DNA from 3 places in the Anaerostipes amylophilus genome. Region 1 is predicted to be linked to each of the others. Evidence: riboswitches for the same ligand, from Rfam matches in the RefSeq annotation. Region 1 holds a riboswitch; each other region holds the start of a gene.
What was found. A riboswitch is a leader RNA that binds a small molecule or an ion and turns the genes downstream of it on or off. The one in region 1 is predicted to bind cyclic di-GMP.

Region 1 (4,388 bases):
CTCTTATGCAGAAGACATTAAAATTGACGGTGACAGCGTAGTTGTTCAGCGTCAGTATGAAGATAGATACCACATCTTAAAAGCTAAAATGCCTTGCTTAGTTACAGCATTAGCTGAATTAAACGAGCCAAGATATATGACTCCAGGTGGAATCTTTGATGCATATGATGCAGAAGTAACTGTTTGGGGAAGAAAAGACCTTAAAGATGTAGATGATTCTAACCTTGGTCTTGCTGGATCTCCAACTAAGATCGCAAAAGCATCTGACAAAGTAAGAAAAGGTGCTGGAGAAAAAGTTACACTTGATCCAGAAGAAGCAGTAGATTATATCATGGATAAATTAGCTGAAAAACATGTAATTTAGTGAAAAGGAAAAGTGGTGAATAAAATGGGTTTAGAAGAATATAGAGGCGTATACGTCTTTGCACAGCAGGTAGATAACGAATTAAGCGGAATCGCATTCGAATTACTTGGAAAAGCAAAAGACTTAGCAAAAGACTTAGATACAGACGTAACTGCTGTTCTTGTAGGTTCTGACGTTAAAGGATTAGTAGATGATCTTGCAAAATACGGTGCTGATAAAGTAATCGTAGTTGACGATCCAGAATTAAAAGAATACAGAACAGAACCATATACACATGCATTAGCATCTGTAATCAATGAATACAAACCAGAAATTATGTTAGTTGGTGCGACAGCAATTGGTCGTGACCTTGGACCTCGTGTATCTGCACGTGTTCAGACAGGTTTAACAGCTGACTGTACAGTTCTTGAAATCGGTGATTTCCCATTAAGAGCAATCCCAGGAAAAGAACAGAAACATAATCAGTTATTAATGACTCGTCCAGCATTCGGTGGAAACACAATCGCAACAATCGCTTGCCCAGACAACAGACCTCAGATGGCAACAGTTCGTCCTGGTGTTATGCAGAAGATCGATCCTATTGAAGGAGCAAAAGCTGAAGTTATCGAATACAATCCTGGATTTACTCCAGACAACAAATACGTTGAAATCGTTGATATCGTTAAATCTGTTACAGATACAGTAGATATCATGGACGCTAAGATCTTAGTATCTGGTGGACGTGGAGTTGGAGAAGAAGGATTCGGAATGTTAAGAGAATTAGCAGATGTTCTTGGAGGAGAAGTAAGCTGTTCTCGTGCCGTTGTAGATAACGGATGGCAGCCAAGAGATATTCAGGTTGGACAGACAGGAAAAACTGTACGTCCTAACGTATACTTCGCAATCGGTATTTCTGGAGCAATCCAGCATGTTGCAGGTATGGAAGAATCTGATATCATCATTGCAATCAACAAAGATGAGACAGCTCCTATCTTTGATGTAGCTGATTACGGAATCGTTGGAGACTTAAACAAGATCGTACCAGCTTTAACAGAAAAATTAAGAGCAGTTGTTAAATAATCAACTTTTGAGAATTTAATCCTTAAGTAGTCCGCGGTAATTTTATCGCGGACTTTTTATATGTATAAGGAAAGAAAACTATTATAAATATTAATAACTAAGAAAAAGATGATTGACATTATTTATGAATCATGATATTATATATGTAAATAAAAGTTCATATTTATTCATAGGGCAAACCTGTTGAAAGGCAGGGACGCAAAGCCAAAGGGTCTAAGGTCTTTTTAGAGATTATGACAGCCGGTTGCCACATTTAACATTAAGGGAATGTGATATGGATATTTTATCCTGATAGAGGCAACCGTTATAGATTATGAGATTATTCTATATACGGTTTTTTATTTTTAGGAAATAGGGAGCCTGAAGATAACATTTTGCCACGAGTAAGATATCAATGAGTGGATCCTATAGAGAATATGGAATTTTACATTTCTCACTGATTTGTTTTTGTGAAGGGGTTCGCAGAAAGAATCACTGACAGTGGGTTGCCAGTTTTATGTAGTGAGGATACATGGGGATTTTTCATATTAGCAGAAGTCATGGTGTAGGGAACCATGACTTTTTTGTTATAAAATTTTTTTCTGCGAACCAGGATTATCTTTTGCCTAAAAAGAGTCGATATGATAAAATACAAGGAATAAAAACAAAAAGGAGATAAAGATGGAACATATACAGAAAGACGATATTATCATCAGAAAAGGAATTTTACATATATTAGATAGTCATACAGGTTACCTTGGGCTATCCAGCCAGCTTCTTGATATGGGACCAGATCTTATGGAATTTGTCAGAGGGCATATTTTTAAGATTATGGAAAGTGATGATGCGAAAAGATGTCAGTTTGATGGCAGTGTTTCACCAATTTTAAGTCTGTTAGAAAGCATGGATGAGACCGATGACGAGAGTTTTATTGAGGCAACGAGAATACTTGGAGAAAATTTATTTGACATCATGTGTGATAGTGTTACAATCCCAGCAGGAGATTTACTTTGTGTTACATTTCAAGTTCAAAGTGTAGTTCATCTGGCATTGCTAAAAATGAATTATAAGGTGACATATGTGCATCAGGAAGAAGAAGATGTACAGGCAAATGATATCGTGAAACAAAGAGTTATGCCGACAGATTCGGCAAAACTTACAGAAGCAGTTATTATTGATCTGTCAGAATATAAAGTGCGATTGGTAGAAAAGAAATATGAGATGTTAAATGGAGATAAGATCAATTATCTGTCAGAACGTTTTTTACAATGTTATGCAGATCTTGCACCAAAAAAGAAATTTCAGATTTTAAATAAAGTCATCAATGATATCAACAATCATTATCCAGAAGATGGTATTGCAAAAAGGCTGGATATGAAAAGCCGTTTAAGAGAAGAATTTTCAGAGAATCAGGCGTTTAAAGTTAATGAGATCGGAGATAAACTTTTTGGAAATCATCAAGGAAAGAAACAGGAATTTGATGAGAAGATTGAACGATACGATATGCAGTATGATACATTTACTGTAGCAAAGGAAAATACAGTAAAGAGACTTGAATATCAGATGCTAGAAACAGATACAGGGATTGAGATTAAGATTCCAATGGAAGAATATAATATGAAAGATAATGTTGAGATCATTGAAGAATCAGGTGGTGGAAGCACGATCATCATTAAGAATATTGAGAGCGTAAAAATTAAATAAAAACAAATCCCGAATCCAACAGAATGAATGGATTCGGGATTTTTAAAATTTGGAAAATTTAAAAAACTATTAAACCTCTTTTGGAAGTTTATTTATTAGATCTTCTCCAGATATGAGCAGTTTCAGCATCTTTGATCAGCTGGTCTCTGAAGTCTGGATGAGCGATGTTAATTAATGCTTCAGCACGTTCCCATGTAGACTTACCTTTTAAGTTAGCCATACCATATTCGGTAACAATATAGTGAGCATTTGCACGAGTATCAGTAACGATAGATCCATTATGTAATGTAGGAAGGATTCTTGAGAATGTCTCACCTTTCTTATTTGTGAAAGTAGAAGACAAGCATACGAAACTCTTACCACCATTAGATAAGTGAGCACCCATAACGAAGTCAAGCTGTCCGCCGGCACCACTGATCTGACGAATTCCTGAAGATTCAGCACTGATCTGTCCATAAAGGTCAATATCTACCGCATTATTGATAGAGATAAAGTTATCAATGGATGAAATAGTAGCAATGCTGTTTGTATAATCAACAGGAGCACTCATGCATGCTGGGTTATCATTTAAATAATCATATAACTTCTTAGTACCTGCTGCGAAAGCATATGTCTGACGATAACGATCGATGTTTTTATTAGCTCCAGTAATCTTACCAGCTTTTGCAATATCAACGAACGCATCAACGTACATTTCTGTATGAACACCTAAGTCCTTTAAGTCAGATTCTGCGATCAGAGATCCAACGGCATTTGGCATACCACCAATACCAAGCTGTAAACAAGCTCCATCAGGAATCTGATCAACGATCAGTTTTGCAACTGCCTGATCAACTTCAGTCGCAGCTCCTCCGCCACCTAATTCATCGATTGCTGGATTATTTCCTTCAACGATCATATCAACTTTGGAAATATGGATTCCTTCTTCAAATCCTCCAAGGCAACGAGGCATATTCTCATTAACCTCAACGATAACGCATTTTGCTTTCTCAAGCATAGCAGCTGTATGAGATGCACTAGGACCAAAGTTGAAATATCCGTGAGCATCCATAGGTGCAACCTGCATCATAACGACATCAGTTTCTGGAAGATAATCACGATAGTAGCTTGGTAATTCAGAGTAACGAATTGGTGCATAGAAAGAGAATCCTTCATTGATCCATTTTCTTTCTAAACCACCCATGTGCCAGGAATTCCATGTGAAATGGTCCGCTGGATTTTCAATCTGAGTGATTGCCAGTGGGCGCATAACGATACCACCATGGATCTGGATATTTTCAAG
Region 2 (4,388 bases), on a different contig from region 1:
TTCCCCTTCTTTGGATAACTCAAATCTCCGGGTATTCCTACGGATCAATGTTGTTCCTAATTCATTTTCCAGCTTTCTGATCTGCTTTGACAATGCACCTTGTGTCATATTACAAGAATACCCAGCCTCTGTGAAATTCTTTTGTCTGCATAATTCCATATAATAATATAGCTGTTGTATTTCCATTTTTATAATCCTCTTTTATTTTCATATATTTCATTTTACACTTTTTATTCTCATTTTTCATCATACTCAATCACTTTTAGCTGCTATTTTCTGTATATATTCCTACATGGAATATATCAAGTCTTAACTGGAATTGCAATACTTACTTCTACCTCTATATAATAAGAACACAAAAGGGAAATAAATTTATGAAAATATAGAATTTTGATAGAAAGGATGGATAAAAATATGAAAAACGAAAAAACTTTTTTCTACCATAGATTATTGTTTTATATTTTAGGACTGCTGATCATGTCTGTTGGTTCTAATTTATTTTTAAAAGCAACTCTTGGAGTTGCCCCAAGCTGTACAATGGCTTTAACTTTAAGTTATCTCTCCCCTGTTCACAGCTATGCTTTATTTAATTTTCTGATCAACTCAACATTTTTGATCTGTGAAGCAGTGGTTCTCCGTGAATTCGGGAAAATACAGTTTATTCAACTTGGGTTGACATTTGTTTATTCTTTATTTATTGAATTTACTTCTTATGGTTTATTCTTTATCGAGCCTCATGGTCTTGCAGCAAAGATCTTATTATCTGTTATTGCATGTGCAGTTTTATCTACAGGTGTTGGATTTACAATTAGTTCTGGATTTGCTGTTATGCCAATGGAAGGTCTTGTTAAGAGTATCGCTGAGAAGAAAAATGTAAGCTTTGGTGCCGTGAGAGTTTGTCTGGAAGTTTTATTTACAGTATGTTCTGCTGTCGCTTCTTTTGTTTTACTTCCAGAATTACCATCTGTTGGAATCGGAACTGTGATCGCTGCTTTCTTAAGCGGAAATATTACAAATGTATTTTCTTCACTGTTCCACAAAAGAATCAATGCTTACTTAGGATTTCAGGCATAATTTTTAACTTTAACAATATACAATAATATGCAGTAAAAAACCGTAATCACTACAAAAACTATTAGTGATTACGGTTTTTTATCATACTCTTTTATTATAAATGCTAAGTAATCTTCTAAATGATCTGATGACAGATATCATTCAAACAACATCTCTCACAATGTGGTTTCGTTCTTGCCGTGCAGACATCTCTTCCATGCCATACAAGTCTGTGACAAAAATCACTACCTTCTTCTGGAGGAATGATCTCCCATAATGCCATCTCCACTTTCTTTGGGTCTTTAATTCCATCAACCAAACCAATTCTATTCACAAGACGGATACAATGCGTATCTGTTACGATCGCAGGTTTTCCAAACACATCTCCCATGATCAGATTGGCACTTTTTCTTCCAACACCTGGCAGACTTAAAATAGATTTGAAATCTGTTGGGATGTTACAATCATATTCATCTCTTAAAACTTTCATGCATTTACTGATATCTCTCGCTTTGCTTTTTCCAAGTCCGCATGGACGTACAATTTCCTCAATATCTGCGACATCTGCTGCCGCTAATGCTTCTACAGTTGGATATTTTTCAAACAATCCTTTGACTACAACATTAACTCTTGCATCTGTACACTGGGCTGCAAGTCTTACACTGACTAATAATTTCCATGCCTGATCATATTCCAGTGTACAATCCGCATCTGGATATTCATTTTTCAAACGTTCAATTACTTCTAATGCTAATTCTTTTTTGTTCATTGATTGCAAATCCTCCCTAAAAGCTGTTTGGTTATTTTTGTTATTTTAGCACTGGAAAGAAAATTGGTCAAATTACAGATATCTCTGCATGATCTCGCACAAACGATTCATCTCCCAAGGTTTTGCAATATGCTCCTTCATTCCTGCATTTTTCGCCATTACAACATCTTCTGCAAATGCATTGGCAGTCATTGCTATGATCGGTATTTGTTTTTCTCTATATTTTCTGTGGGAACGGATTGCTGCCGTTGCTTCGTATCCATTCATTACAGGCATATGAATATCCATAAAGATCAAGTCATAAAAACCACTTGGTGCATTTGCAAATTTTTCAACGGCTTCTTTTCCATTTTCTGCAGTCTCAATGTTAGCCTCTTTATTGGATTTCCCTTCAATGATATTTTTTAGTGTTGCTGTAAGCCTTGATCTGAATAATGATTTTGCTATAAATTCATCAACTCCAGCCTCTCTTGCCTCTGCTTCGATCTCCGAATAATCATATGCCGATAAGATAATGATCGTCACATCATTTCCAAAAAACTTCTATTTTCCCCATAAAATAAATTTTTAAGTGAACCTTTGGTAATTTCCATAAACTCCTTGTAATCATATCCAAGATTATAAAGTAAAAATCCACTGACATTCGTAATTGTCAGATTCTCATCATAATGTCCTGTCATAAATCCAACTGCATGATTATTACGGATCACGTCTTTGATCATCTCATAACTATTCTCCTCCAAGTTTGAATCACCCACAGAATATATTATTTCTTCCCTAAATAACTCCTTATTCATTATTTCCTATTCCTTATTCATACTCTTTTTATCTATGTCAAATACTTTCTTGATATCTTCAAACATGTAAAAAACACTATAGATAAATATATCTACAGTGTCCCCTGCACTCTTATTATACAATGTGCAACTGGCTGCCATGTCAAAGGCCCTATAGCTTTGCGTCACAGCCTTTCGACTGCTTTGCCGTTATATCTTTCTTTCGTTCAATATATTTTAATCCTTCATATCCAACAACTGATGTTGTATACACGCGATCTTGATAACTCTCTCTTGGCGGCATGATACAGTTTGTTGTAAATAATCCATCCATTACCAATCGGTCGGCTTCTTTGGTCCGGTGTGTATTTGTAACTGCTTTCCACAGACACCTGTTACCACACATCCTTTATTGCCTGCTGTCTGCTGGCATTGAAAACAAAATATATCTGGCATCTTATTTCTCTCCTTTTTTATTTGTTAATAGAAATAAGATGTGCAAAATTCTCTGTGACTATTCGTATTAATTTCTTTTCCATATCCTGATTTAAAACTCTCTTAGGAATAATAAGTGCTTCTATGGAACTAATATAAATGTAAAAAGCCGTCTCTGTTTCACAAACATTTTCTACCTTTTGATAATCTACTTTCACTTCCTGGCCTTTTGTTATCTCTATAATCTGATCTTCCGTAAAAGTTAATGTTATTTCTTCTGCAAATGGTAGTCCTTCTGTTTCTATCATTTTAAGAATTGTCTTGCGAATACCTCTTTTCATAATCTTTTTAGCCTGTGCTACACATACAATTGAAAAAATGCATAATACAATTACTTCTGTAATGATCAACATTTTTTCTGCTCTTGCCAAAATGAAAATTACTATCGCAAGAACACTGATCATTGGTCCTGCTAGTTTTAGAAAAAACAGATTTCTCTTTCCTACCTCTGAATGAATTAACTGATGAAATTCGTTGAATTCTATGTAGTCTTCGTCTGTTAATTTGTAATTTAGTTGCAGCATATTCCTTCCCCCCCTGCTTTATTTTTAAGATAACGCATATACTTTAATCAAAAAAGATCCAGAGAGTACCATTCTCTGAATCTTTTATTATGCTTATCTCCTAAAAACTATACTTATAGTTTACATATGTTCCCGAAAATAGTCATGAAAATACTGCATAACCTTCACCAACAGATCCTGTTCCTGCTCATTTAACGTATCAAGCAGTCTCTGGATCATCTGTTTATGAAATTCTCTATGATGATTGTATGCTTTTCTCCCTTTCTCAGAAAGTGATATATAAACAACCCTTCGGTCTCTCTCCCCACGTTTGCGGATCACATATCCTTTCTTCAAAAGATTACTGATAGCGGTTGTAAGTGTCCCAACCGTAATATTTAAATCTCTAGCAATCGTTGACATATTCTTAGGTTTCTTAATCCCGATCGCATCAATAATATGCAGATCTTTATTTGAAATATCCTTAAACTCATCCGTGATCACGGCTTTCTCTTCTTCATACGAAATTCCGTGGAATAAGTCTACCACCATATTATTTAAACGATCCTTATCCAATTAATCCACCTCCTAAAAACAACGATTTAAGAGTATTATACCTTTAATTGTTGGAATTTTCCACTTCTAAATTGTGTGCTTCACCGATTACTTTTGCTAATGCTTCTTTCGCCTGTGTTGGCAGTGCATTGTATCCACCATCTTCTACGTCTTTCTCGAAGACAAAATTTAATCTGTCTGTCATTCTTGCTTTTAATGTCTCTACATAATTCATAT
Region 3 (4,388 bases), on a different contig from region 1:
CATATATCGTTCCGATACTGGACCAGGACTGCTACTTTTGAGCCCATGCTTGCAGAAGATCACATGGCCCTGTACCGTGAAGAGGAAACTGGAGATGTCATTGCAGTTAATTATGTTCTTGACCGTACAGAACATTACCGTTTAGAGGAAAAAGAGCGGGCACTGGAAAAATCAAACAGAGAGTATGCGAAGCTTCTGGCAGAAGAGAAAAAGCATAAGGCCATGATCGAGGAATTGACAAAGAAACTGCAAAGTCAGCTGGAGTTATTTACCGTATCCATCCCTGACGGTGTCAAAATCAGTAATGATGACCCAGAATACTCTTTCAAATATGTTTCAGAACAATTTGCAAATATGCTCGGTTACGCAACGCCAAAGGAACTGATGGATGCTTCTGGCGGTAATATTATCGGTCTTGCCCATCCAGATGACGTGAAGGTCGGACTTGCAGATGCATTAAATCAATATACTCATTCTGATCATTATGCTACTATTTACCGGATACGCTGTAAGGACGGCACATACAAATACATCGAAGATCGTGGACAGAAAGTAATAAAAGAAGACGGAACCATTGAACATTGGAATCTCATGCTGGATAAAAATGACTTCATGCACAAATCAATTGCATTGGAAAGTGAAAAGAAAGCAAATAAAAGCAAGTCTGATTTTCTCTCCAGGATGTCTCACGATATGAGAACCCCGCTGAATGGAATTATCGGATTGATGAAGATTGCTGAGAAACATTTTGATGACAGGGAATTGGTCCTGAAAAATTTCAGAAAAATGCAGGTAGCTGCAGACTATCTATTGTCTCTTATTAATGATATCCTTCAGATGAGCAAAATTGAAGATGGAAATGTACCTCTGACGCAGGAAATCATCAACTTTGAGGAATTAAGTCAGGATGTTCTGACTATCATAGAACAGCGGGCAAAAGACAGAGGAATCCAGATGCAGTTCCGTGCAAAAAAGGAAGGGCTTCGATATCCTTTTATTTATGGAAGTCCGGTACATTTAAGACAGATATTTCTTAATATTTATGGAAACTGTATTAAGTATAACCGGATTGGCGGCAAGATAATGACGGTGTCAGATTATACAGAAGCTGTTGACGGAATTACGACATATGAGTGGACCATAACTGATACTGGCATTGGTATGAGCAGGAAATACCAGGAGCATATATTTGAGCCGTTTTCGCAGGAAAGAGAGGATGCAAGAAGTACACAGCAGGGAATTGGACTGGGAATGGCGATTGTAAAAGGTCTGATTGAAAAGATGGGTGGAACTATTGAAGTTAAAAGCGAAGAAGGCATTGGCTCAACCTTTATCATCAGGATTCCGTTTAAACTTGCTCCCGCACCAGATACAGTAAAGAAAACAGCGGCACAGATGGATATCAGCGGATTAAACTTATTGCTGGTAGAGGACAATGAATTGAATGCAGAAATTACGGAAACGCTGTTGTCTGATGAAGGTGCAAATATGACAGTTGCAAGAGATGGATTGCAGGCGGTCAGAATGTTCCAGGAGAAATCGGAAGGTTATTTTGACGCAATTCTGATGGATATCATGATGCCTGTAATGGATGGGATTACTGCGACAAAAACAATCCGGTCACTGAAACATCCAGATGCTGAGACAACCCCGATTATTGCCATGACAGCAAATGCATTCAGAGAAGATAAAGAAAAGTGTCTGGCAGCAGGAATGAATGCTCACTTGGCAAAGCCTATAAAAATTGAAAACGTAAAGAGAATTTTGTGTGAATATTGTGTGTAGTGATTGCAACTTCTCAAATCCGTATACCTATTTTTCACGTTCTGTAGGATATTATAACGTAAATGTAAAACTGGCAGGTATTTCTGCTGAATAAGACAGCAAATCAGAAGATGGTGTGTATGGAAAATAATGATTACGGATTATTGTATGATGCAGCCGTTGCGTGGAAAGAACTAACAGAATATTATTATGTTTTTACATTTGGCTACAAACAGCAACTGTACACAATTCATCTATCATTTCCATCTGAAAAGGTTCCACATCTTGCAGCCAGTGAAATTGTAATAAATAATTTTATGGTGAGTGGTTTGGCGAGCCGATCGATAACTGACAATGCAGGCTGGCATACGCAAAATACACAGATTTTCTATTCAGCAATATTGACGTATGAAAAACTTTATGGTATTTTGTTTTTGATAAAAATAGAAATTATTTAAAGGCAAACCTGCTGAAAGGCAGGGACGCAAAGCCAGAAGGGGCTAAAGTCAGAAAGTTTGACCAGGTCAGCCGGTTGCCACTGTTTCCATATCATCATAATATATGGAAAAGATGTTTGAACAGAAGAGATTCCGATACCTTTTATACTATATAGATGTGTGATTTTAGAGAAATATAGTAGGGACACTGGCAGATTTTGGCAAGTGTCCTTTTTGTATGCAAAAATAGGTAACAAAACTAGCAGGGACAGGTTCTCTGTATACAGATAAAAGCAGGATAGTGAAGCATAAAACAGAGAGAGGATTTTTATAAAATGGAAAATTATGAGGACAAAATATATTCCTTAGGTGAGACTGTAACGGGACAGACACAGACCATGTCACAGGCCGTACAGAAAACACTGGAAAATAATGGTGGAGTAGGTATAATGACAGGATCTTATGACCCAAACCTGTCTATTTTGTCTGTGAATAATCTGCTGTTGCATAGTACAGGATATACATTCGATACTTTCATGGAACAGACAAAAGGCTCATTGAGAAACTTCTTTTATGGTGAGGAAGATATACTGGAGCGAGACCGTTTTTGGCAGCTTCACGGAACAGGGGAAGCACAGATCCTTGCAGCAGACGGTACAGTGAAAAATGTACGGCTTTGTAAAGAGGATGCGACAGATGAGGCGGGCAGACAGATCTGGGTTATGTCCGTACAGGTCAACTGGGATCATGTAAATTTGACACTGCTCAATGAGGCTATCTATTCCGGCTTCTGGTATTTTGACTGTGACGAAAACAGTGAGATTGTGAATGCAAACTGGAGTCATGAATTCCGAAAAATGCTTGGCTATCATAACACTTTGGACTTTCCGAATAAACTGGAATCCTGGTCAGATCTTCTGCATCCACAGGATAAAGAAAGAGTAATGGTGCAGCTTCAGGCGGCAATTAAGGATAAGACGAACCAGATAAAATACCAGGTAGAGTATCGTATGAGAATGAAGGATAATCAATACCAGTGGTTTCGGGCATCGGCAGAAGTAATACGCCGTCTGGATGGTTCTGCCAGCAGAATTGCCGGGATTTTTATTAACATTGATGGGGAGAAAAAAGAAATCATGCAGGCACAAAAATCTGCTGCTTTCCACCGGGCTTTTACGAAAGCAGATTTGTGCGAGTATTATGTGAATCTGGAAGCAAATACTTTTGATACCTTTAAGGTTGAACCGTCCCTGATGACCGTCTTTGAACAGAGTCATACGTGGGATGAATTGATCCGGCATTTTGTGGATTCCTATGTTGTGGAGATAGATAAGAAGGCGGTATCCTCTTTTTACGACCGTGGTTATATTGCAGAAAGGCTGAAGGGTCTGGAAACCGAATTGGATTTGGAGTGCCGTATCACTCTGAATGGAGAAGAACGATGGGTCCGCAATGTGGTCATACGTGGCGAGATAGAGGATTCAGAATATGCCATGATCTTTCTGCGTGATATCACAGAGGCAAAGGTAGAGAGCGCACGGCATCTGCAGATGGCAGCGGATAATGCTTCCATGGAGCAGCTGATCCAGAGTATTGTGCGTCTGGTTGACCGCTTTGTTGTCTGTGATCTGGAAAATGACAAATATGAATTCTACAATCTGAATGGACATATGATATATAAACCTCTGGGATTTTATCATGATTTTCAGATGCAGGTTCTTGAAAAATATAAGACACTGGAACCATTGGAAACTATAGATATCCTGATAGCCCCGGATAATATTCAGAAAAAACTGAAAAGTGAAAATGATATTTATAAGTTTGAGTATTGCAGCCTGGATGAAAAGACTTATAAAATCGCTTCTTATATTCCCTTGGAATGGAAGAACGGAAAGCTGGAAAAGGTATTGCTGGCATCCATGGATGTGACACAGGAGAAGAAAGCAGAGATTGAATCCCGTCAGGCACTGAAAGAGGCTTACCGGTCCGCAGAAAATGCAAATCGTGCGAAAACAGAATTCCTTTCCAATATGTCCCATGATATCCGGACACCAATGAATTCGATTGTGGGTCTGACGGCAATCGCAGGAGCAAATGTTGAGAGCCAGGACAGAGTCATTGAATGTCTCAGCAAGATCACAGAATCAAGCCGCCATCTGCTGGGGCTGATCAATGAAGTGCTGGATA

Region 2: linked by a shared signal. The riboswitch ahead of OCV53_RS09170 (hypothetical protein) and the one ahead of OCV53_RS04795 (nucleoid-associated protein) in region 1 are both predicted to bind cyclic di-GMP.
Region 3: linked by a shared signal. The riboswitch ahead of OCV53_RS11115 (response regulator) and the one ahead of OCV53_RS04795 (nucleoid-associated protein) in region 1 are both predicted to bind cyclic di-GMP.

The regions. Positions count from the first base shown of each region.
Region 1 covers NZ_JAOQJG010000003.1:67,034-71,421, forward strand. The annotation lists gene OCV53_RS04785 (electron transfer flavoprotein subunit beta/FixA family protein) at 1-364, shown strand, start outside; gene OCV53_RS04790 (electron transfer flavoprotein subunit alpha/FixB family protein) at 389-1,423, shown strand; cyclic di-GMP riboswitch class I at 1,587-1,675, shown strand; gene OCV53_RS04795 (nucleoid-associated protein) at 2,084-3,106, shown strand; gene OCV53_RS04800 (butyryl-CoA:acetate CoA-transferase) at 3,195-4,388, opposite strand, start outside.
Region 2 covers NZ_JAOQJG010000005.1:258,516-262,903, forward strand. The annotation lists gene OCV53_RS09150 (LysR family transcriptional regulator) at 1-186, opposite strand, end outside; gene OCV53_RS09155 (YczE/YyaS/YitT family protein) at 415-1,074, shown strand; gene OCV53_RS09160 (endonuclease III domain-containing protein) at 1,190-1,822, opposite strand; gene OCV53_RS12255 (response regulator) at 1,895-2,347, opposite strand; gene OCV53_RS09170 (hypothetical protein) at 2,344-2,619, opposite strand; cyclic di-GMP riboswitch class I at 2,742-2,817, opposite strand; partial or broken gene OCV53_RS12460 (hypothetical protein) at 2,873-2,932, opposite strand; gene OCV53_RS09180 (hypothetical protein) at 2,932-3,054, opposite strand; gene OCV53_RS09185 (YcxB family protein) at 3,072-3,617, opposite strand; gene OCV53_RS09190 (MarR family winged helix-turn-helix transcriptional regulator) at 3,738-4,148, opposite strand; gene OCV53_RS09195 (phosphoenolpyruvate carboxykinase (ATP)) at 4,216-4,388, opposite strand, start outside.
Region 3 covers NZ_JAOQJG010000007.1:175,165-179,552, reverse strand. The annotation lists gene OCV53_RS11125 (hybrid sensor histidine kinase/response regulator) at 1-1,785, shown strand, start outside; gene OCV53_RS11120 (PBECR4 domain-containing protein) at 1,905-2,222, shown strand; cyclic di-GMP riboswitch class I at 2,214-2,304, shown strand; gene OCV53_RS11115 (response regulator) at 2,537-4,388, shown strand, end outside.